Regions from separate parts of the Arthrobacter sp. TS-15 genome, predicted to be linked through region 1. Evidence: riboswitches for the same ligand, from Rfam matches in the RefSeq annotation. Region 1 holds a riboswitch; the other holds the start of a gene.
The links. A riboswitch is a leader RNA that binds a small molecule or an ion and turns the genes downstream of it on or off. The one in region 1 is predicted to bind S-adenosylmethionine.

Region 1 (8,026 bases):
GTGGCGCCGGGCTGCAGTTCCCCGGATTTCTCGGCCGCCCTAACCATGCTCAGCGCGGTCCGGTCCTTGATGGAGCCGCCAGGGTTTTCGGACTCGAGCTTGATGTGGATGGTGCTGCCCAGGCCGCGGCCCAGCGACTCCAATCTCACCAACGGCGTGTTTCCGACCCTCTCCAAGACCGAAGCATCCAAGCCGTCAGGAGGCCCGGAAGCGGCGTGAACACCATGTTTGCGAATCTCTGTACTCACCAGGTCTTCTCCCCTTCCTCAGAAAGTTCCTGGTCAACGAGGTCCCGCAGCTCGGTCCGCGCCAGTTCCACCAAGTCGGGCGCCGATGGCCGGCGGGCCAGTACGTCAGCCAAGCGACCCACGACGGCGCCGGTCCCCTTCCCGAGCGGTTGCGCGGCTCCCGCTTCGAGCAGCAGGTACGACGCCGTCAGCGCTTCGATCACCAAGAGCTTCTCCGCTGCGTCCAACGATTTTTCCAGTTGCTGCAACGCGAGCGGGGCAAGCGTTGAATGGTCTTCGACGTCGGCCGAGAGGGTTGGTGCGCCGAGCGTCGCCGGAGCGGCCAGGGCCTTGAGCTCGGCCAGCAGTCCCGCCGCCGAGTACCAGAGCAACCCGGGAAGTTCCTCTTGGGCCAGGCCTTCCCCGGATGCTGCAGCCTGCAAATGGCGCGCCCTGATGGCCCGTTGCGGCGGATACAACTTTGCGATGCGCCGCTCACAGGAAATCCCTACGTGCGCCAAGGCCAGCCGCAAACCCTCGAAGGCGAGGGCCAATTGCATCGGCTGGAAGTTTCCGCCGGAGATCATGCGCCCGGATTCGACATCGACCAGCGGATTATCGCCACGGCCGTTCAGCTCCACGTCCAAAGACGAAGCAAGCTGCGCAACAAGCGATCGAAAGGCTCCGTGCGTCTGCGGTGCGGCCCGGAACGACAACGCGTCCTGCACCGACACCTCCGGCCGAACATCTTCCAACCACCCACCGCTCAGCAGGCGACGCACAGCAGCAGCGGAGTCCCGCTGCCCGTCCACCGCCTTGGCCGCTTGGATCGCCGGCGAAAAGGGGCTGAGGTTCCCGCCGCCGTCGTACCTTGCGATCGTCTCCAGCGAGAGGGAAAGCGCGACGTCGGCCAGCTCGGCTAGCTGCTGCAGCCGCAGCAATGCGAGGGTTCCAACACCCACCGAATACGCGTTGGCACTTACCAAGGCGAGGGCCTCCCCCGGGGCGAGGACAAGGGGTTGGAGACCGGCGTCGGCAAGCGCTTTGGCGCCGGGGACCAGCGCGCCGTCCGCGTTGAACGCTTCACCTTCACCGATGGCAACGGCGGCGACGGCGGCAAGCTGGGTCAGGTCCGATGAACCCACCGAGCCCTCACGCGGGATGGCGGGAAAGACGCCGCGGTTGAGCATTTCGGCATAGAACTCGGCGGTTCCAGGGCGTACGCCGGAACCGCCTCTGCTGAAACCGATGAGCCGGGCCAGGATCACGGATCGGGATGCAGCGCGGTCCAGATATGAGCCCACCCCGCTGTTGTGATACCTGACCACCTGGATCTGGTACGAAAGGAGCGACTTCTCCTCCACAGCGGTATCCCGGCCGGAACCGAGCAAGGTATTCAGTCCGTAGACCCGTTCGCCGGAGGCGGCGGTATACTCCACGATTTCCCGCGAGCGGCCTAGCAAAGACAACGCATCTTGGTTGAGTTTCACATGGAACCTCGGGTCTGCCGCCGCCCGGGCCACGTCCGCAACTAGCACCGGAGACGATCCGATCACCAGTCTCTGCGGCTTCCCCGGCACCATCAGAAGTCCAGGAGGTTTTGCCGAAACCCGCCGTTGCCGTAACTCTTCCTCAACAGCCCGCGACGCCTCAGTTCCGGCGTCAGCTTGTCCAGCACGCTGTGCACTGTTACCGGGTCCACGAAGCCGGAGAACAGGAACCCATCGCCCCCCACGGCGGAGCCTGTTTCCTCCAGGTAGTCAGCGATTTCGCCAACCGTGCCGATGATCGAGTCGCCTGCTCCGCCGCTGCGTGCCTGGAGGATCTGGCGAAGGGTGGAACCTGGAGGGGCAGCCTTGGCGAAGTGTTCCAGTGTGCCTTGGTTACTGTTGGTGCTCAGCTCGGGCAACGGAGCGTCGAGGTCGAACTGCTTGAAGTCGATGACGGAGAGGTAGGAGATCGAGTTGAGCTGGCTGTCGATGTCTCTCTGGGTGAGTTCACGCCGCTGCGCCCGCAGCTCCTGTGCCTCGGCTGTAGAACCAACAACGGTGGGCTTCAGGACGAAAAGTACCTTGACGTCGTCGGGATTTCGGCCGGCCTTCGCAGCTTCCGCGCGGATCGAGTCACGGTAGGACTTCATCCCGTCAACCCCACGAGCGAGGGCAATGGCGACGTCGGCATGGCCGCCTGCGAATGCCTTGCCCCGGGGCGAGGCACCAGCCTGAACCAACACAGGTTCCTCAGGAAGGGGCGCTGTGTTCAACGGGCCTCTGACCTTGAAAAAGTCTCCTTGGTGGTTGATGGGGTGCACTTTGTTATGGTCCGCGAACACCCCGGCTTCAACATCCTCAAGCACGGCCCCAGGTTCCCAACTCCGCCAAAGGCGCCTGACGACGTCAACGAACTCCTCCGCTTTCTCATAGCGGAGATCGTGTTCAATCTGCTGGTCCAGCCCATAGTTCTGTGCGGCGAGGTCGCTGCCGGAGGTGACGACGTTCCAGCCGAGCTGTCCTTCTGAAAAGTGTTGCAGCGTGGCCAGGAGCCTGGCGGCGGTGAAGGGCGGGTAGAAGGAAGCGCTGACCGTGGGCACGATTCCGAGGTGCTCCGTGGCGGAGAGAAGGTACGGGACCAAGGCAAGGGGATCGTGCTTAGGTGCAAACGAGGCGTGGGCCAAGGAAACCTCGGCCGTACCCCCATAGGTGTCCGGAACGGTGAGGGAATCTTCAATGATGAACAGGTCCAAGCCGGATCGCTCAAACGCCCGGACGGCCTCCTGATAGAGGGCGGGTTTCTTCCAGTCGTAGCCCAGGCCATAGCCGGGAGTCCCCCAACCCTGGACACCGAAACCGTGGCCCACGAACCATCCAAAGTGCAGCATGGGCTTGAGTGTAGAACTGCTTTGTCCGTTCACCGCGACCTGATTTCATGCGAAGTTACAGGGGGTCGTACTGGGTCAATTATGCTCCCGGGACGTCACGTTTGGGCCCCGCCCATGACGGTATGGATTTCCACATACGGCGTTCGCCTTGTTCCGCAAACACCATGCGTCCGGAATGATCGCTGTATGAGTTCAGCCACCCGCACTTCCGCCAAGGACCGCCTTTGGGGCGTCTGGGCACTCAAGGGGTACAAACGTGAATGGCTGCGGCACGACGCCGTGGCGGGTGCTGCGCTCTTTGCCCTGCTGGTGCCTGCGGGCATGGCCTACGCGCAGGCGGCCGGTTTGCCACCCGTCACAGGGCTCTACGCCACGGTGATTCCGTTGCTGGTTTACGCCGTGGTGGGGCCGTCCCGCATTCTCGTCTTGGGACCCGATTCATCCCTTGCCCCCATGATCGCCGCAGCTATTGTTCCGCTCGCAGCCGGCAGCAGTGAAAGATCGGTGGCACTCGCCGGGCTGTTGGCTGTGTTGATCGGGGTGATCATGCTCGCGGGCTCCGCCCTGAAACTCGGTGCCATCACCGGGCTGCTGTCCAAACCCATCAGGCTCGGATACCTGAACGGAATCGCCTTGCTGGTGGCGTTATCGCAGCTTCCGGCGTTCCTGGGGATAGAGGCCGACGGCGACATCTGGCAAAAGCTCGCGAAGGTCACCACCGGGTTGCTGGGCGGCGGGGTCAATGTCACCGCGCTGCTGCTAGGCGTCGGTTCCCTGGCCCTCATTTGGATCCCGCGGCTGCTGAAGTGGAAGGTACCCGGCGTCCTGCTGGCGGTGGTCGGCTCGTGCGTTGCAACGGCTGTTTGGGGCCTGAACGACGACGTCAAGGTCACCGGGGTTTTGCCGCAGGGGCTGCCGATGCCCGCGCTCGGCGGCGTTGGCTGGGCTGACGCTCTGATGCTGCTTCCCGCTGCGGCCGGTATTGCCCTCATGGCTTTCGCAGACACTGGCGTCCTGTCCCAGACATTGGCAGCGAAGGAGGGAAAGAGAGTCTCGGGCAACCGGGAGATGGCGGCGTTGGGGGCAGCCAACGCAGCCACCGGCTTGCTGGGCGGGTTCCCTATATCCGGCAGTACCTCGCGGACGCCCGTGGCTGTGGACGCCGGCGCCAAATCCCAGATGACCGGGGTGGTTGGTGCGGTGCTGGTTCTGGCTTTCATGCTGCTGGCTCCCGGAGTGACCGGGTACCTGCCTTCGGCCACCCTGGCGGCCGTCGTCATCGCTGCGGCAATTGCCTTGGCCGACCCCGCCGGTGTTAGGCGGCTCTTCAGCCTGAGCCGAAGCGAATCCGTGGTCATGCTGGCTGCGTTCCTGGGCGTCCTCACCGTTGGGGTACTGCAGGGAATCGTCGTAGCCATAGCCTTGGCACTTCTGGACTTTGTTCGGCGGGCCTGGGATCCGTACCGGACAGAACTCGGCGCCGAAGAAGGGCTCCCTGGCTATCACGATCTGGAGCGGCACCCCGACGGTGAACGCATCCCCGGACTCCTGATCCTCCGTTTTGATGCACCCCTGTTCTTCGGTAATGGGCAGGTCCTGGCTGCCTTTGTCCGGGAGCAACTGGACGAAGCCCCGGAGGAGGCCGCGGACCCGGTTACCCATGTCATCCTCGCCGCGGAGCCCATCACCGGGATCGACACTACGGCGCTGGATGACCTGGTCACATTGGACGAATGGCTGGCCCGCAAAGGCGTGGATTTAGTGTTCGCCGAACTGAAGGGGCCTGTCAAAGACAAACTACTCCGCCTGGGCACTGCAGCCCGTTTTACGCCCGAGCACTTCTTCCCCACTGTGGGCGCAGCCGTGCGCGCACTGAAAAACGCATAAGGGAAGCACCGCCGATTACGCAACATGACGGCCGGACAACAGCCCGCAAGTGCAGCCCGAGGCCCGCGGATGTTACGTTTTTCTTGAGTAATGAGTACCAGCGCGAAGCCCTGACTTGCTGGTCGGCAACCCTCTCTCCGGCGGGGTGCCTCAGGTGACTACTCGGCGTATCGACAACTCGAACTGCAAGCGTGACTGAGGAGCACCAGCTATGCCTGAACCCACTGAAGAAAAACTTTCCTATCGCCTGATTACTGGCCCGGACACCCGTGATTTCTGCGAGCGGATCCACAGCGCCCTCGCCGAGGGCTATGTGCTCCATGGCAGCCCGGCTGCCACGTTCAACGGCACCGACGTCATCGTTGCCCAAGCAGTGGTGCTGCCCGCCGCGATCGCCAATGCCGATGCCGCCGTTGCCAGTGCCGTTGACCAGCTTGAGAGCGACGACGACGAAGAAGCATTCGAGGGACACGCATGAGCTACGCAGGCGACCTGACCCCGCAGGATGCGTGGGCCAAACTCGAAGAAGGTGCCATCCTGGTGGACGTCCGCACCGAGGGCGAGTGGGCCCACATCGGTATCCCCGACACCAAAGCCACGGAAAACGATCCCCTGTTCATCCAGTGGAACCTCGCCGGCGGCATCCCCAACTCCCGCTTCATCGAGGACTTGCGTCAGCAGGCACCCGAGGACCACGGCGTTGAGTTGGTGTTCCTGTGCCGCTCCGGTCAGCGCTCCATCTCCGCAGCCATCGCCGCCACGCAAGCCGGTTTCACTGCCTACAACGTCTTGGAGGGCTTTGAAGGTGAACCGGACCGCTATGGTGAGCGCACCGTCAACGGTTGGAAGAACCGTGGCCTGCCGACGAATCTGGGGACTGAGTAAGTGACTTTTAATCCCGATGCCGCCGGTTGGAGCCCTGATACCCAGGCTGTTCGCGGTGGCCTTGACCGTACCAACTTCCAGGAAACGTCCGAGCCCGTTTTTCTGAACTCCGGTTTCGTCTACGAATCCGCTGCTGCCGCCGAGCGCGCCTTCACCGGTGAGGACGAACGTTTCGTATACTCCCGCTACGGCAACCCTTCCGTAGCCACGTTCCAGGAGCGGCTGCGCCTGCTCGAAGGAACCGAAGCCTGCTTTGCGACCGCATCAGGTATGTCCGCGGTCTTCACTGCCTTGGGTGCCCTGCTGGCTGCCGGTGACCGCGTGGTTGCCGCCCGTTCTCTGTTCGGTTCCTGCTTTGTGATCCTCAACGAGATCCTGCCACGGTGGGGCGTTCACACGGTCTTCGTAGACGGCCCGGACCTGGAGCAATGGCGCGAAGCCCTTTCCGAACCAACTACCGCGGTCTTCTTCGAATCCCCGTCCAACCCCATGCAGGAGATCGTGGACATCGCTGCGGTCAGCGAACTGGCGCATGCTGCCGGGGCCACCGTAGTGGTGGACAACGTCTTTGCCACGCCCCTGCTGCAACGCTGCGGCGAGCTGGGAGCGGACGTCATTGTTTACTCCGGCACCAAGCACATCGACGGCCAGGGACGCGTCCTTGGCGGCGCGATCCTGGGCACCAAAGAATTCATCGACGGCCCCGTCAAGCAACTCATGCGGCACACCGGCCCTTCACTATCCGCGTTCAACGCCTGGGTTCTAACCAAGGGCTTGGAGACCATCGGACTGCGTGTAAACCACAGCTCGGCATCCGCATTGAAGATCGCAGAGTGGCTCGAGCAGCAACCCGCCATCAGCTGGGTCAAGTACCCGCTGTTGAAGTCTCACCCGCAGTACGAACTTGCGGCGAAACAAATGAAGGCGGGCGGCACCGTCCTGACCTTTGAGCTATCTCCTTCGGCCGGACGATCAGCCAAAGAGGCTGCCTTCGCCTTGCTCGACGGTCTCTCCGTCATTGACATCTCCAACAACCTAGGCGACTCCAAATCCCTCATCACCCACCCTGCCACCACCACCCACCGGGCCATGGGACCGGAGGGGCGGGCGGCGATCGGGCTTTCGGATGGTGTTGTCCGCCTATCCGTAGGCCTTGAAGATGTAAACGATCTCATCCTGGATCTGGAGAAGGCCCTCAAACAGGTCTAACCTTGCTGCCATGAGCGGGAACCACCCCTATCGCCGTGCCGGAGCGGTCATCGTTGCCGGCACGGTGGTGTGGTTCGTAGGAATCTCTCCAGTCTCACGCGTTTACATCACCCCCAACAACGCCGAGCGGCTGCGCATGCTCACAGCCGGACAGCGCGGCTGGATCGTGGGTCAGCACCTAACCGCCGCGGGAACAGTTGCAGTGCCGGTGGGATTCGCCGACTTTGCCCGCGCTGTTCAGGACCAAGATGCCGTTCAAGGAAACGCATCGCATCGGAGGGCGAGGAAGTGGGCTTTCGGTGCAGCCGCCGCCTTACTCGCGGGCGCCCCGTTCTTCGTCTCAAGCCTCGCCCGGCGAGCATCCGACCTTGAAGGGTTCGCCTACCGCAGGGGATCCAACGCGCCGTTCCTGGCGTACTCCGGGCTGCATGTTGTGGCGTTGGCCGCGCTCGGCGGGAGCCTTCTTTCCTTACCCGCAAGCCGCTGGATTGGTATCACGGCTGCGGCCAGCGCACCCGTTTACGGTGCCATCCTGGCAGCCAAAAAGGACATCCCGCCGTTCTGCTTCTATCTGGTGGAGGGACTCGTCGGCGCCTACCTGATGACGTGGGAAGAACAGGACGCAAAGGCCTCCTGACCCGGGTCAGCATGAGAGGTCGTTCCTGATGCGCGCGGGGGCAGTACCCCGCACGGTCACTTTGGCGTCATGAGAGTAGCTCATCCGCAACCCCGAAAGTCCGTGTGTGCTCCATTCTGCGTCAGGAGGCCGGGTGGGGACAGGGCTGGGGCCGGCCACCCATCCGTTCCGCACCAGTTCCCGCCATCCGCACCAGAGGTATCTGGCGCAAACGGCGGAAACGGGAGCGCCAAAAACACTTACGGGTGCCGCCGGCGCGAACGGGAGCGCCAAAAGCACTAACGGGTGCCCCCGGATGTCCCG
Region 2 (8,026 bases), on a different contig from region 1:
CGGTACAGCGTCTCCATGAAGGATGACACCCGGTCGTACACATCCGAGCCGGACTCGCCCTCGCGGAACCGGTAGAAGAAGTGGCCGTAGAGGTTGCGCAGTTCCTTTTGGTCCTCGATCTCCCCGGCGATTTGAAAGTTTGCCCAATCCTGCTCGCGAAGCCTGGGTTCCTCTATGACCCTCTCCACCAGGGAGCCGAGGTTCATGGCTTCAAGGGTCTGATAGGCACGCAGGTAGGGGGAGACGTAGACGCAGACCTGCTCACCATCGAGCTTTCGGCGCAGGTGTTCCCCGGCGATCCTCGCCTGCTCCACGCCTAAGTCCGTCAGCGGGATGCGGTAGTCCGGCACACGGTTGTAGATGGAGGTGTCGGCATTAGCGGCAGACTGTCCATGCCGGATCATGAAGATTCTCTCAGGGGCGCCCATCTCACCAAGCATAGGGTGGCTGCCGTGCCAGGTCCGGCAAGATGCGCTGTTCCCGGCAAAGTAGCAGGGAGTAAGGGCAAGATAGGAACATGTTCCTTGCTTCCCGTCGACGGCTGCGAGCCGAAGTACTTATAGTGCTGGGTTTGTCCCTGGGTCAGTCGGCCGTTTACTCCGTAGTGCAGCTGCTGGACAAAATGACCCGGTCACCGTTGGCAGATGCCACATCAACGCTGAACCGCTCCCAGAGCACGCGCGAGTACTTTGACCTCACGTACCAACTCCTGGACATCGTGTTCGCTCTGGTGCCGGTGGCCTTGGTGTTCTACTTCCTGTCCACCCACGCACCCGGACACAAGGACGGCGGCGGTGGCTCAGCCTTCGCACGGCTCGGCTTCAACTTTGCCCGTCCCGGCAAGGACCTTCTTCAGGGTCTTGGCCTGGCGGCTGTGATTGGGATCCCCTCGCTTGGCCTGTACGCCGCCGGCCGCGCCCTGGGCATCACCACGGCGATTGTGCCCAGCGGCCTGGACGCCTATTGGTGGACGGTGCCAGTGCTGATCCTCTCGGCCATGCGCCACGCGATCGTGGAAGAAGTGATCGTGGTGGGCTACCTCATGGATCGTTTTGGCAAGTTCGGCTGGAGCATGCCGGTAGCCATTGTGGTCAGTGCCCTCCTGCGGGGAAGCTACCACCTGTACCAGGGTTTTGGGCCGTTCATCGGCAACGTGGTCATGGGGTTGGTGTTCGCGTGGATCTATACCAAGACCAAGCGGGTCATGCCCTTGGTGATTGCCCACGCATTGCTGGACATCGTAGCGTTCGTAGGTTTCAGCCTGTTCGGCAAGGCTATAGGCCTCGGTTAGAGCGCACGTTAAAGGTATTCGGCCGCCATCGCTGGGTGACGTCATTGGCACCCGCTGATGGCGGCCGAAGTTTGGAGGGAACTGCTTTAGATGGTGACGGCTCCAGTAGCGGTTTCGAAAGTGACAGCCAGGATGCCGGGGGTGCCGTGCGGTGCCATCCACTGGACTGCGACATCCTCAAGCGGCTTTTCCACCGGCTCACCCAACCACTCGGTGACGCGTTCAGCCGAGCCCGCAATGGTGAGGCTGGACATCTTGACGTCGCTCTCGTAAATCCTGGACGGGTGAAGTGAGGGGTCGCCCTCCCACTTGAGCAGGTACGGCACCTGGGGATCGGCGATCAAGCCGAGGATACCAATCTGCTGCCACACCAATTCGCGGCCGTCAGGGAACTTGCGGTTGCCCGGAACGGCGGAGCGGCCAAGGCGGTCCTCGAACGGGGCGAGGTCATCAACGGCGACGCACCAGCCCATCCAACCTCCACCGGCAGCCGACCGTGCACGGACGGCTTGGCCAAAGGGTGCTTTGTCGGAAGCAGGGTGGTCCAGGACCTCCACAACTTCCAGGTATTTGTTATCCGCGAGGGGAATGATCATGTTCCGGGTACCGAAGCGCGGGTGCACTCCGCCCCGGACAGCGTCCACTCCCAATGCCGCGGAAATTCGTTCGGTAGTGGCCAAAAGGCCATCTCGTTCACAGGCGTAAGAGACGTGATCCATGCGCATGGCTTCATCTTGGCACTTTGTGATCAGTGTCTCAGCTAAGTCAAGCCTAACTAAGGTGGGATCTGTGTAACTTTCGCTATGGGCGTCATGCGAGGACGCGAAGAGACCGAAAGATTCCATCGGCGTCATAAAGCTGTTCTGACTTCCGGACAGTTCCTAGACTGGCCCCAGTTCAGCTGCACCACACTGCTGCCAAACCCATGCGTCACGAACAGGAGAACTCCATGTCCCAAGGATGGTCTTTCGAAACCCGCCAAATCCACGCAGGCCAAGAGCCGGACTCAGCCACCGGAGCGCGCTCGCTTCCCATCTACCAGACCACGTCCTTCGTGTTCCCCAGTGCCGAGAGCGCTGCCAACCGCTTCGCCCTGGCGGAGCTCGCACCCATCTACACCCGGATCGGCAACCCGACGCAGGATGCCGTGGAGCAGCGGATCGCGAGCCTGGAAGGTGGCCTGGGAGCACTCCTGCTTAGCTCAGGACAAGCCGCGGAGACGTTCGCCATCCTGAACATTGCTGAGGCCGGCGACCACATCGTGGCGAGCCCCAGCCTGTACGGCGGCACCTACAACTTGCTTGCACACACTCTGAAGAAATTCGGCATCTCCGTCACCTTCGTGGAGGACCCGGACAAGCTGGATCAGTGGCGTGACGCCGTCCAGCCGAACACCAAGCTGTTCTTCGGCGAGGTTGTCTCCAACCCGCGGCAGGACGTGCTGGACATTGAGGGCATCGCACGCGTCGCCCACGAGGCCGGCGTGCCCCTGATCGTGGACAACACCCTGTCAACGCCGTACCTCATTCGTCCCATCGAGTGGGGCGCTGACATTGTGGTCCACTCGGCAACCAAGTATCTGGGCGGTCACGGTTCCGCAATTGCCGGCGTGATTGTGGACTCCGGCAACTTCGACTTCGGCAAGGACCCGGAACGCTTCCCCGGCTTCAACACCCCGGACCCCAGCTACAACGGGCTGGTTTACGCCAGGGACCTCGGCAAGGACGGTGCGTTGGGTGCCAACCTCTCCTACATCCTCAAGGCCCGCGTCCAGTTGCTTCGTGATCTCGGCTCGGCCGTGTCTCCGTTCAACGCCTTCCTCATTGCCCAAGGGTTGGAGACCTTGAGCCTGCGCGTGGAGCGTCACGTAGCGAACGCCACCAAGGTAGCTGAGTGGCTTGAAAGCCACGACGACGTCGAATCGGTCGCCTACGCGGGCCTGCCATCCAGCCCGTGGTATGACCGTGGCCGGAAGTACGGACCCAAGGGCACGGGGGCAATCGTTGCCTTCAACATCAAGGGTGGCGTGGAAGCGGGCAAGCGTTTTGTGGATGGTCTGGAACTGCACTCGCACGTTGCCAACATAGGTGACGTCCGCTCGCTGGTCATCCACCCGGCGTCGACGACGCACAGTCAGCTGACCGCGGAGCAGCAACTTGTTGCCGGCGTCAACCCGGGCCTGGTGCGCTTGTCCGTCGGTATCGAGCACGTAGATGACATCATCGCGGACCTCGAAGCCGGATTCCGGGCTGCCAAGGGCGCCTGACGCCCACGGCCCAACGCACCAGACCGACTGCCGCCCGCGCCGACGAAAATTCGCCGGGCGGCAGTGGCGGGTGCTCGTAGGCGAACGAAATGACCTTTGACCGTCACACTGTTGTCACATTCTTCGCCAGAACCCCCCTGTGTTTCCTAGACTCTTCGTATTAGGTCATGAGTGCCAGCACACAGCCCCGGCTTGCTGGCCGGCAACCCTCCTCCGCGGTGGGGTGCCCCGGGTGAAGACCTGGCCTGTTCGCACGCAAGGCGACGGGCAAGCGCGAGGTTAAGGTGTCAAAGGAATGACCATTACTGCTACAGCCCTTCCAAAATCCGGAGAAGAAGACGGAACCGTCAAGTACGCCGGCATCGGCCCACTGGAACTTGAAGCCGGCGGATTCCTCCCCGACGTCGTACTCGCCTATGAGACCTGGGGGCAGCTGAACGCGGATGCCTCCAACGCGGTGCTCATCCAGCACGCACTCACCGGCAGTACGCACGTAGCCCGCGGAGCCACGGACGAGGAAGGATGGTGGGAGCAACTCGTTGGTCCGGGTGCCACCATCGACACCAACAAGTTCTTTGTCATCTCCATCAACATCGTGGGCGGCTGTTACGGCAGCACCGGTCCATCATCCGAAGCCCCGGACGGACGCCCGTGGGGCTCGCGATTCCCGCTGGTCACCCTGCGCGACAGCACAGAGGCAGAGTCGCGCCTCGCCGATACCCTGGGAATCGACGCCTGGCACGCCGTATTGGGCGGATCCATGGGCGGCGCACGCGCCCTTGAGTGGGCTGTGACATACCCCCATCGGGTCAAACGCTGCGCAGTCATCGCCGTAGGCGCCTACAGCACGGCCGAGCAGATTGCTTTTGCCCAGGCACAAACCCTGGCCATCAGGCAGGACCCGAATTTCAACAACGGCGACTACTACGGTGGCCCCGCGCCTGAGCACGGTTTGGCTTTGGCCCGGCGCATCGCCCACATCACCTACCGCTCGGCACTGGAGCTGGACGTCCGCTTTGGCCGGCAAGCCCAGCACCAGGAGACTCCGCTCGCCGCCGCAGCATTGGGCGACCGGGGTCGGTATCAGGTGGAAAGCTACCTGGACCACCAAGGAACCAAACTGGTCCGCCGCTTTGACGCCAACAGCTACATCGCCATCACCGAGGCACTGATGTCCCACGACGTCACCAGGGGGCGCGGATCGTTGGAAGCGGCGCTTTCGGGTGCCACGGCGGAGTTCTTCGTGGCGGCTGTGGACAGTGACAGGCTCTACTTCCCGGCCCAGTCCCGGGAACTGGCCGCTGCGCTCCCTGGCGAGGTGCCGGTCCACGTCATTGAAGCGCCGATCGGCCATGATGGCTTCCTCACCGAAATCGGCCAGCTCTCAGCCCAGCTCCGCGAAGCGTTTTTCGCCTAAACGCTGGTGTGCTGACCCTGCTTAAACGGCAAGGAACGTCCGATGCCAGGCAGTTCAGCCATTCATGATCTCGCCGCGCTGCCGCATGTAATCCTCCATGGCGATCTCGCCGTTGCTGAATTTTGTATCCAGCTCGGCCAGCTTGCGAGCCCGGTATCCTTGCGGCTCGGACCCGCTCGTCGAGGCGAACGGGGTGGGGGATGACGGGTTCGACGGCGACACGGACTGCGGCGCGTCATCCACAGGGCGGATGACGGTGGGCTCGGACGGGTAGCCCGGGTAGCCCGGTGAAGGGTACCTTTGCGCCGGGTAGCCCTGTCCCGGGTAATCCTGCTGCTGGTAATTCTGCGGCGGATACCCCGGTCCCGGCAGGTTCTGCGGCGGGTACCCCGGGCCGCGGAAGGTGTCGTTCTGGATCCGGCGCGCCCGGGAGCGGTTGTACATGCGGATTCCGAGGGGAATCAGCCACGAGCAGACGATGATCCAGAAGATCAGATTGTTCACAGTGCAGGCCTCCTAGGTCTTAACCCAGCTTAGTCCTGCCACCTGGACGCGGCCCGTCTCCCGGAACAAGCCCCGGCTATTTCACACCAGCTTGGTCTCCATGCCCAGGAACCGGCCGTAACGATCCGCCTCGGCCTGCAAGGCGTCCTGCTCTGCTGCAGTTGCCGGCCGGTTCATGCGGACATCGAGTTCGCAGGCCCTTCCGGAGAAACCGTGGCGCCACCATCCGGCCAGCCTGCCGTCCACCAGGACCACGTGCATGGGTCCGTTGTCCTCGGGGAAGTAGGGAGCCGTTCCACCAAGGAAGTGCCGGGACTGTGAGTAGCCCATCACGTATTCGTCGTAGCACTGGATGAGGTCCAGGCGGGGGAGCCCGCCGTCCTGGATCGCTGAAGAATGGTGGCCGTTGGTGAGAGCCCCCACTTCTTCAGATGCCAGATAAAACTCCAGGCCATCAAAGTGAACAGTGCCCAGGCTCCCGGGGGAGATCTCCTCAGCCACATCGATTCCCCGCTTCACGTCTTTCATGGTCAACCCGGACCACACCGCACAGTCTTTGACTGTTGCGGGGCCCCGGCTGCTGAAGTATCGCAGCGCCAATTGCCCAAGTGCCTGTTCACGATCCTCCCCGGCCAACGGTGAGGTTAGGAACCCGGGAACGCGTTCCTCGAGCAAGGCATACGTTTGTTTCAGGGCGCCGCCGGCGGAACGGACGGGGGAGCCGCTGACCAGGACACGGCTGATTTCTGCGTGCATGAGGTGATAGATGAAGCCCAGGCCCTTGCTGGGGAAGCCGGCTTGTCCCAGGACTGCGGCCAGTTCCTCCCGCGTTTTGTGGGCCCCGTCCGCCACGGCCGCGGCCAGGATCCGGCCGCTTGCGGCAGCAGCGTCCTCATCGATTCCCGTCTGGCGGTACATGCCTTTGTTGCCTTGGTGGAGGCGCTCTGCGGACAATCCCATCAACCAGCCGAGGTCGTCCCGGTGCACGAAGTGCCAGGTGGGGCGGAGGATGTGTGTCCGCAGGATGGTTCCGTCCGCTACGGCCTGCTCCACGTCCGCGGCCGTGACCACCGGTGGCGAGCCGGCGGAGCTTCTCTGCGCAAGGGTCCACCTCGCATAAGCGAACTCCTGTGACTGGACGGCCAGGAGGTTACGGACCACGTCCGCGGGGCCTCCGGCGTGGGGGGCCCGCAGTTGTTGCCGCCGGAGCCGTATCCGCCGGACGCTCTCCGCGGACAGGGAGCTACCACCCGGCATGGCGGACCTCGCAGCGAAGAAGCGTCACGTCAGCGGCGTGGCAACAGGGTGCCGGTGGAACCGAAGACGGGACCCGGCGTGGGACGTTTTGGACTGATGCCATCGCCGGAGGACCGATGCCGAAGCCTCCGGATCACCCATGGGACAAAGTACTCGCGGGCCCAGACGAGGTCCGAAGACCTCGCCTCACGCCACGTGCGCGGCGGCAGGGACTTTGGCATCAGGGGCTCAAGAGTGTGGTGGACGTTCAGTGCGTCCAGCACCATCATGGCGATGGTGTGATGGCCCAGCGGGGAGAAATGCAGGCGGTCGGCATCCCACATTTGGGGGTCTGCCAGCTGCCGCAAGGACCACATGTCCGCGATGATGGCGTCGTGGCGTGCAGCCACGGTCCGGAGGTTCTCGTTGTAAATGGCAACCTTGCCGCGGATACGCCCCAGAACCGATGCTGCCGTGTCCGGGCCGTTGAAAAGGACCACGGTAGCGCCGCCGGAGCTCAGCTCCGCCACTGCGGCGTCGAGTTTTTCAGCCAACAAATCGGGATCGCCGCCTGGGCGGATGAGGTCGTTGCCGCCAGCTGAAATGGATACCAAGTCAGGCTGCAGCTCCAAGCACGGGCCCACTTGTTCATCGATGATCTGCTGCAACAGCCTGCCACGGATGGCAAGGTTGGCATAGGCGAAGTCGTCCTGGCCGCGGCCCAATTCCTCGGCCACTCGATCCGCCCAACCACGGTGACCGCCGGGGTTCCGGGGTTCGGGATCGCCGATGCCCTCGGTGAAGGAGTCACCCAAGGCCACATAGCGGGTCCATGGGTGCTTTTGAACGGGTTCGTGGGGCTCCGGGACGGGCTCGCCCGGCTTCAGTAAAGGATTGTTCTCACTCACGCTCATATCCTGCACCGTGACGTCGACCCTACGCCACCGTAGGTTGTTACTTGTGGGTAACTGCAAGAATGGAGCCATGACTGAAGCACCCGCCTTTCCAGCCCCCGTTGTCCTGTGGTCCCACGATGAAGCCGAGCGCGCAGGCAAGCCCCTCCTGGTCCTGCTGCACGGCTACGGCTCCAACGAGGAGGACCTCTTCAGCTTGGCCGGGTTGCTTCCCGAAGGCTTCGTAGTGGCTGCCCTTCGCGCGCCGATGCCCATGGGGCCGGGCTTTACGTGGTTCCCTTTGACAGCATCGATCGACTACTCACTGGACGCCGTGAAGCACGCAGCCGAGTATGCGCTCGAATGGCTGGACACGGTCAAAGCAAACCACTCGTCAGTGACGTTGCTGGGCTTCTCCA

Region 2: it holds a riboswitch for S-adenosylmethionine, as region 1 does, so the genes downstream of both, metX (homoserine O-acetyltransferase MetX) here and EU811_RS06970 (DUF1737 domain-containing protein) in region 1, are expected to answer to the same signal.

The regions. Positions count from the first base shown of each region.
Region 1 covers NZ_SDXQ01000017.1:95,933-103,958, reverse strand. The annotation lists gene EU811_RS06990 (PLP-dependent cysteine synthase family protein) at 1-251, opposite strand, end outside; gene EU811_RS06985 (aromatic amino acid ammonia-lyase) at 245-1,810, opposite strand; gene EU811_RS06980 (NtaA/DmoA family FMN-dependent monooxygenase) at 1,810-3,138, opposite strand; gene EU811_RS06975 (SulP family inorganic anion transporter) at 3,292-4,992, shown strand; SAM riboswitch class IV at 5,079-5,190, shown strand; gene EU811_RS06970 (DUF1737 domain-containing protein) at 5,204-5,470, shown strand; gene EU811_RS06965 (rhodanese-like domain-containing protein) at 5,467-5,877, shown strand; gene EU811_RS06960 (O-succinylhomoserine sulfhydrylase) at 5,878-7,086, shown strand; gene EU811_RS06955 (hypothetical protein) at 7,097-7,723, shown strand.
Region 2 covers NZ_SDXQ01000044.1:46,435-54,460, reverse strand. The annotation lists gene EU811_RS18330 (histidine phosphatase family protein) at 1-428, opposite strand, end outside; gene EU811_RS18325 (CPBP family intramembrane glutamic endopeptidase) at 518-1,291, shown strand; gene EU811_RS18320 (VOC family protein) at 1,378-2,016, opposite strand; gene EU811_RS18315 (bifunctional o-acetylhomoserine/o-acetylserine sulfhydrylase) at 2,217-3,557, shown strand; SAM riboswitch class IV at 3,721-3,837, shown strand; gene metX (homoserine O-acetyltransferase MetX) at 3,853-4,974, shown strand; gene EU811_RS18305 (hypothetical protein) at 5,029-5,478, opposite strand; gene EU811_RS18300 (winged helix DNA-binding domain-containing protein) at 5,560-6,735, opposite strand; gene EU811_RS18295 (SGNH/GDSL hydrolase family protein) at 6,765-7,628, opposite strand; gene EU811_RS18290 (alpha/beta hydrolase) at 7,699-8,026, shown strand, end outside.